Regions from separate parts of the Photobacterium sanguinicancri genome, predicted to be linked through region 1. Evidence: riboswitches for the same ligand, from Rfam matches in the RefSeq annotation. Region 1 holds a riboswitch; the other holds the start of a gene.

Region 1 (4,218 bases):
TCAAATTCGGATTCACATACAGAGCACCATTAATGAGTATTTTTCGTTTTCCACTTTTAGTATGGATGGGAATAGGGACATTAATTTTTAGCCTTGGGATTAGGCAATCTTTTGGTATCTTCATGATGCCAATCTCAGATACATTTCAAACTGGCCGTGAGTTCTTTAGCTTTGCGATTGCCCTGCAAAACCTGTTATTTGGCATGTTCCAACCTTTTATTGGCATGGCATCGGATCGCTGGGGACCACGCCGCATTATTATGCTTGGGGCTGTTGCCTATGGTGCAGGACTGTACCTAACGTCAATCGCGACTGAGCCAAGCATGCTCTATGTCACTATTGGCATGTTGATCGGCCTTGGTTTAAGCGCAACCAGCTATGTGATCGTACTTGGGGCTATTGCACGCGTAGTACCTGCTGAACACACAGCAAAAGCATTTGGCCTAACCACCTCTGCGGGTTCGTTTGGTATGTTTGCGGTTATCCCTGGTGCACAATCGCTACTGACACATTTTGACTGGCAAACCGCATTGCAAATCTTTGCTTTATCTTGCTGTTTAATGATCGCATTCGCGAGCTTTATGAAAACAGAAAGTGCCAACAATAAAGGCGGTACTGTTGAAGATTCACAAACATTAAAACAAGCATTGTCTGAAGCCTTCAACCACAAAGGCTATTGGCTAATTCATGCGGGTTTCTTCGTATGTGGTTTTCATGTGATGTTTATTGCGACCCACTTACCTAGCTATTTGGCCGATAAAGGCTTACCCGGCAATATTGCCGCGATGGCATTAGCCTATGTGGGTATTTTTAATATCTTCGGATCGTATTTTTGGGGCGTAATGGGCGATAAGTTTGACAAACGCTATGTCATGACTTCGCTGTACCTTGTTCGTACTGTGGTTATTGCAGCCTTTGTTACTTTACCTGTTACTGAGCACACCGCTGCAATATTTGGTGGTGCGATTGGTTTTTGTTGGTTAGGTACAGTGCCGTTAACCTCTGGCTTAGTTCGTCAGATCTTCGGCGCGCGCTACTTATCAACCTTATACGGTTTAGTTTTCTTTACACACCAAGTGGGTAGCTTCTTAGGTGCTTGGGTCGGTGGTCGAATTTACGATTACTACGGTTCGTATGAACCTATTTGGTGGTCGACTGTAGTGCTGGCTTTCATTGCGGCATTACTTCATCTTCCAATCAACTGCAAACCAGTTGCTCGCTTGAAGGTGGCGTACAGTTAATCTGTAGTAATAAAGCTTTCAGATAGCACAACAGTAAGCACCTGGCTGCATAATAATTTATGCAGCCAATATTTCCCTACGTTCACCCTCCATTTTATCACCTCCGCCTAACAACAACTCTGCGCACACTTTGTTGCTAAAAAGTACCTGAGACATTCACAAAACGAACAATCCTCAATCATCTATTTGATATATTTATCATCACAATCAAAAAAATTGCATTTAACTGTGAATAAAGCGGATTATTTGATGACTAAAATATTCAACCACATATAATACCAACACTAGGCATTTCATTGGTATAATGGAGTTTGCCAACCCTAAAGTAGAGGCGCGCTGCCTAAAAGTATCCGAGTGGAGGGTGATTCCTTTGATGCCGGAGAAAGGAGCCAGCGCCGAAGTGACTGTGACTATCAACCTCAGTCGCTGGGTCTGTGCCGAATAGGTACAGAACTGCCATAGGTTTTTACTATGGAGCGCTGCCAGAAGGGGTAACAAGTGATCGTTATTATGCTTCTTAGTTACTCGTCCTTTCGGTAGATCTCCACCTTATATGTTGTAGGTGAACTGAGATCATGAACCTTTTTGATTTTTCGGACTCTCTTTGGTCCGTACTGCCCGCTATGATAGCGGTCATCCTTGCTGTTTCCACGCGTCGTGTTTTGCTATCTCTCGGCACAGGTATCGCAGCTGGTGCATTAATGCTTAACCATTATTCGCCGCTAGACACCCTTCACTATTTAGTCGGCAAAGTCTTAGCCATCGTATGGAGTGACGGCACGGTAAACGGCGACAATGTAAATATGATTATTTTCATGTTATTGCTTGGTGCGCTGATTAGCTTAATGAGTGTTTCTGGCGCAACGCAAGCTTTTGCCGATTGGGCTTCGGTTCGCTGTAAAGACCGCCGCAGTGCTAAGTCGCTAACGGGTTTAATGGTGTTTGTTTTCTTTATTGATGATTTCTTCCATAGCCTTTCCGTTGGTGCTATTTGCCGCCCAGTAACAGACCGCTTCAAAATCTCCCGCGCTAAACTTGCTTACCTACTCGACTCTACTGCCGCTCCTGTTTGTGTTTTGATGCCTATTTCATCTTGGGGTGCTTATATCATCGCACTTGTCGGTGGCATTATGGTTGCACATAACGTAACAGACCAAAGCCCTATCGCTGCGTTTGTAGAAATGATGCCAATGAACTTATACGCCGTGTTCACCCTTGTTATGGTGATATGCGTTATTTTCTTCCAGTTAGACATTGGCCCAATGCGTAAGCACGAAGCAAGAGCTCTAGAAGGTCAGCTTTGGGACGAATCACAAGGTAAACCTGCAGGCCTAGACGTAGAAGTACCTGAAGATGCTAAAGGCGGCATGATTGATATGGTATTGCCTATCTTCACACTAACCGCTGCGACTGTTTTCTTTATGGTGCAATCTGGCGCTGAAGTACTTGCCGCAAATGGCCGCGCATTTAGCGTTATTGGTTCATTTGAAAATACCAATGTTGGTTCATCACTGGTTTACGGTGCGATTTGTAGTTTAGTGGTTTCAGTTGGTTTGGCACTACGCTTAAAAATGAGCGCAAGTACGTGGCTTAAAGCTGCACCTCAAGGTATCTCTGCGATGATGCCTGCCATTGTTATTTTATTCTTCGCTTGGACTATTGGTGCTGTTGTTCGCGACATGCAAACAGGTATTTACTTAGCGTCTATGGCTAATGGTAATTTACCTATCGAATTGTTACCGGCGCTGGTATTCGTTTTATCTTGTGCAATGGCGTTTGCGACAGGTACAAGTTGGGGTACGTTCGGTATCATGCTGCCACTCGCAGGTGATATTGCAGCAGCAAGTGACATTGCGATGCTACTACCTATGCTGTCTGCTGTACTAGCAGGTGCGGTATTTGGAGATCACAGTTCGCCAATCTCAAGTACCAGTATTCTGTCTGCAACAGGTGCAGGCTGCCACCATATGGATCATGTGCTGACTCAACTTCCATACGCCTGCTCTGTCGCGTTTGGCGCACTACTAGGCTACTTAGCAATTGGCTACACTCATTCTGCGTGGGCAGGTCTGGCCGTCAGTGGTATCTGGTTCTTAGGTTTCTGTATTTTTGCAATGCGCAAGGTACAACCTGCTATGGCAAGTGAACCTGTTACGAACTAAGCAAGTTACCCTCAACGCTATCCACGGTTGAAATAGAAGAGCAAAGCTATCATGGCTTTGCTCTTTTTTTATATCGACATTATGGCTCCCTCATCAATATCAACTCAAATAAGTCAGTGTGCAGTTTTCTGCTTAATCGATGTTACGTAGGAAAAGACACATAGAATAAAGCGTAGATTTTGTCGTTCGTTATTCGACTTACAAAATTTATAACCCGATTGTCAGGGGCGTGTTTTAACCAGCAAAAACGATAAATTACTTAGCTGGCTTAGTATCCCATTAAGCGTTACCTATCATAACTACGATAGATTCAATTATCCCTTCGAAGTCAGAAAGTCAGAAAGTCAGAAAGTCAGAAAGTCAGAAAGTCAGAAAGTCAGATTATCAAATCAGCAGCAACAAAAAATGCCAGTCAGCAAAACTGACTGGCATTCGATTTGTACTTGTCACTCGCTTCTATTGCTAGCTGCGTAGCTTCAATATTCCGAGAGCTAACTCTTAATCAATTACCGATTAAAGGTGCTCACCACGGCGTAGTGCATCGATACGTTTTTCTAGCGGTGGGTGTGTCATGAATAGCTCAGACAGTGACTTCTTACCGTTAATACCAAATGCCATCATAGAACCTTCAAGTTGTGGTTCTTGGCTCATTTTCAAACGCTCTAGCGCGGCAATCATCTTTTGTTTACCCACTAGGTGAGCCGAACCTGCATCTGCCTTAAATTCACGATGGCGGCTGTACCACATGGTCAAGATGCTCGCCAAGAAGCCGAACAATACTTCCATGATAGAAGAGACGATAAAGTAAGTCATGT
Region 2 (4,218 bases), 1.1 Mb from region 1:
GCAACTTAATATTGTCTTATTGCTTACTCGGAGATAACGCTCATGCCGAACAGATCTATCAAGAGGCTAAGTTCTTATTTCCTGAGGGTGATTTCAGTGATGCACTCGCGGTTCAATCGTTGAGTGAGCTATCAGATGTCACATCAGCAGCTAAACCTGCCGTTGAATAACCCTCTTTTCGCCACCTATCGATCATTTAACATATAAAAATGGCGACCATAACGGTCGCCATTTCTACATCACTGTCTCATCGTACTATTTCAAGGTACTTTCTAATGCTTTTAAACACAGAGCGACATTCTCGTTCCGTGCTGCATACCCCATCAAGCCAATACGCCATGCTTTACCCGCTAATGCACCTAGGCCAGCCCCTATTTCAAGGTTATATCGCATCAGTAAGGTCTTTCTCACTTCGGCATCATCTACACCATCAGGAATATAAATAGCGTTTAATTGCGGTAAACGGTGTTCTTCTGCCACCACAAATTGAATACCGAGTTGCTCAAGACCTTCACGTAAAGCTAAGTGCGCATCTTGATGACGCTGCCAGGCATTTTCTAAGCCTTCTTGCTGCAATAATACTAACGCTTCATGTAATGCATAAAGGCTATTCACTGGCGCGGTATGGTGGTAGCTACGCTTACCTTCCCCACTCCAATAACCCAGTACTAAGCTTTGATCCAAAAACCAGCTCTGAACAGGGGTCGTACGCGCTTCTATCTTATCGATAGCGCGTTGTGAGAACGTCAGTGGTGATAATCCCGGAACACAAGATAAACATTTCTGACTGCCAGAATAGACAGCATCAAGTTGCCACTCATCCACCAGCAAAGGAACCCCACCCAGAGATGTCACTGCATCAACTATGGTTAAGCAATCATGCTGACGTGCGATTTCTGCGATTGCCTTTGCATCACTCAATGCCCCTGTTGATGTTTCGGCATGCACAAAAGCGACCACTTTAGCGTCGGGGTGCTGTACCAACGCTTGTTCAACCAATGCGGGATCAACGGGCTCTCCCCATGCGTTATCAACAATAACCGCCTCACCACCACAGCGAATTACGTTCTCGCGCATACGATCGCCAAATACCCCATTGCGACATACAATGACTTTATCGCCTGGTTCAACCAAGTTAACAAAACACGCTTCCATCCCCGCACTTCCCGGCGCAGAGACCGCAATCGTAAAGCTATTTTTGGTCTGAAATGCGTACTGTAATAACTGCTTTAGTTCATCCATCATACCAATGAAACTCGGATCAAGGTGACCAACAGTCGGACGACTTAACGCTTGTAATACTTGTGGGTAGATATCGGATGGACCAGGCCCCATCAAAGTACGTTGAGGTGGGTAGAAGCTTCCTATTGTCATTGTAATTCTCCTTAAAAGGTATCTGACGCTTATGTGTAGTTATATATCAGAATAATGTAGGTCGATGTTTATCTTTGTTTCAAAGCTCGCGATTTCGGTTTACCTACACAAGTTATTTCAATTTATTTGCATAATCAATCATTGATGTATTGACAACCCCACCATAAATCCTATTGAATGGCTATTCAGTTTTTGTTCATCCTGCTGATATTCTCAGCAGGTAAAAACAGAAGAGGAGCGTTACCCAGGTATTTGTTTGGCGGGGCCCCACCCCAATGCCAAGCTAAGAGGGGGAGTAACGCCGAGATATGTCCGAACAGGGGATCGGCTATATCGGCTTTGAAGGTTGAATCCTTCTGGCTGTCATATTTTGCCTTTTGAATGGAATCAAAAAGGTCTGATATGGGGAGCTTCTGGTTGTCGTGATTTTTATCCGTTCACCGTTTGATACTGCTACAGTACTAGCAGCACCTCCCGCTTATTTCATCCGATTCCTATACTTTATGCTGTTTTTAGGAGACATGTTTTGAGCCCGACTGTATCACCCTCAACATCACCAGCCCTGACCGTCGCTAAGTTTGGTGGCACTAGTGTTGCCGACTTTAATGCGATGCAGCGTAGTGCTCACATTGTGGCAAATAGCCCAGCAACACGCCTTGTCTTGATCAGCGCATGCTCTGGGGTCACCAACTTGCTAGTAGAATTATCTCAGGGCATTGCAGATAATGCATTACGTCAGCAGCGACTCCAAACCCTGAACGATACCCACCAATCCGTGCTCGATCAACTTCAGTCACCTGAAATCCCAGCCGCCGCTATCCAAGTTCTATTAGAGAATATAGCTGCACTTTCAGAGCAAGCCATTGAGCAACCGAGTGCTGCGATTACCGATCAATTAGTAGCAAATGGCGAACTACTCTCGACCCATTTATTTACACAAATTCTTCGAGAGCAAGGTATTGATGCAATTCGATTCGATATCCGCCAAGTGATGCGAACGGACAGTCAACACGGCAAAGCCATTCCTAACCCCACTGCGATTCGTCAACTCAGTAACGATCACCTCCGCAGCCAATTACAGCATCACGTTGTGGTTAGCCAAGGGTTTATTGGTTCTGATGAGAGCAACCACACGACAACTCTAGGTCGTGGCGGCAGTGATTACAGTGCCGCATTAATGGCAGAGGCAATCAATGCAACCACCTTAGAAATTTGGACCGATGTGCCAGGGATGTACACCACAGATCCTCGTATTACCGCCAAAGCACAACCCATTAAAGAAATCAGCTTTAGCGAAGCCTCTGAAATGGCCAATTTCGGAGCGAAAATTCTCCACCCCTCAACCTTAGTTCCTGCGATACGCCAACAAATTCCAGTTTTTGTTGGCTCGTCAAAAGCACCAGGGCAAGGAGGGACTTGGATTCGACAAACAGTTAGCGATGCACCTCTTTTTCGAGCGGTAGCACTACGTTGCAACCAAACTATGGTGACGCTCACTAGTTTGAATATGTTCCATGCTTATGGTTTTCTCGCTGAAGTCTTTCGTATTTTAGCTGAGCATAAAATATCGGTTGATTTAATTACGACATCAGAAGTTAGCGTTTCACTGACACTGGATCAAACCGATACGGCAGGTGGTGCTCCGACACTACCACAAGCAGCAATTGAAGCTCTGAACGAATGGTGCCGAGTAGAAGTAGAGCAAGGGCTCTGCTTAGTCGCATTGATTGGTAACCAAATGAGCCATATCCAAGGCTCTGTGAGTCAAGTATTTGGTTCTCTCGATGATTATCAGCTTCGGATGGTCTGCTATGGCGCAAGCCCGCACAATCTCTGTTTCTTGATTGATCAAGACAATGCGAAGCCAATCGTGCAACAGCTACATCAGCAATTATTTGAAGAGCATTAAGCTCTCATAATAGATAAAAAATAAAAAGGCACTCTGTGAGTGCCTTTCCATTTTAATGCGTAAGGGTAATCGCTATAAATTTGGCCCTAACCACTTTTCAGCCTCTTCTAATGTCCAACCTTTTCGTTGTGCATAGTCTTCCGCCTGATCCTTCTGAATTTGTGCGACTGCAAAATAACGAGATTCTGGGTGAGAGAAGTACCAACCTGAAACTGCAGCTCCCGGCCACATCGCATAGCTTTCAGTTAACGTCATTCCAGCATTTTGTTCAGGTTCTAGCAGTGACCAAATCGCGCCTTTTTCAGTATGTTCTGGACATGCAGGGTAACCCGGTGCAGGGCGAATGCCCTGATATTTCTCTCGGATCAAATCATCATTAGTCAGCTCTTCATCAGGGGAGAACCCCCATAGTTCTGTGCGTACTTTTCTATGTAAACATTCAGCAAATGCTTCCGCCAATCGATCCGCAACGGCTTGGATCATGATGGCATTATAATCGTCACCCGCTTCTTTAAATTGCTCGGCAATGTCATATTCACCAATACCACCAGTTACCGCAAACGCACCAATCCAATCAGGCTTATTACTTTTCTTCGGTGCAATATAGTCCGACAGACAGTAGTTAGCCCCTTTGGTTTTCTTTGTCTGCTGACGTAAACCATGCAGCACTGTTAATACTTCCGTGCGAGTGTCGTCGGTATATACTTCAACGTCATCGCCAATGTTATTAGCCGGGAATAAGCCACAAACACCATTTGCTTTGATCATGCCTTTTTGTTCGATCTCATCCAATAATGCATTCGCATCATTAAACAAACGCTGTGCTTCTTCCCCTACCACTTCATGGCGTAAAATCGTCGGGTATTTACCACTTAGCGACCAAGTCATGAAAAAGGGTGTCCAATCGATATATTGGCGTAATTCCGCAACCGGAA

Evidence for each region. A riboswitch is a leader RNA that binds a small molecule or an ion and turns the genes downstream of it on or off. The one in region 1 is predicted to bind lysine.
Region 2: it holds a riboswitch for lysine, as region 1 does, so the genes downstream of both, lysC (lysine-sensitive aspartokinase 3) here and OCU87_RS06840 (Na+/H+ antiporter NhaC family protein) in region 1, are expected to answer to the same signal.

What each region holds. Positions count from the first base shown of each region.
Region 1 covers NZ_AP024850.1:1,423,779-1,427,996, reverse strand. Annotated here, with positions in the region: gene OCU87_RS06850 (hypothetical protein) at 1-33, shown strand, start outside; gene OCU87_RS06845 (MFS transporter) at 33-1,241, shown strand; lysine riboswitch at 1,560-1,731, shown strand; gene OCU87_RS06840 (Na+/H+ antiporter NhaC family protein) at 1,817-3,403, shown strand; gene htpX (protease HtpX) at 3,917-4,218, opposite strand, start outside.
Region 2 covers NZ_AP024850.1:319,223-323,440, reverse strand. Annotated here, with positions in the region: gene OCU87_RS01570 (PglL family O-oligosaccharyltransferase) at 1-170, shown strand, start outside; gene OCU87_RS01565 (pyridoxal-phosphate-dependent aminotransferase family protein) at 256-1,374, opposite strand; lysine riboswitch at 1,597-1,795, shown strand; gene lysC (lysine-sensitive aspartokinase 3) at 1,985-3,283, shown strand; gene metH (methionine synthase) at 3,356-4,218, opposite strand, start outside.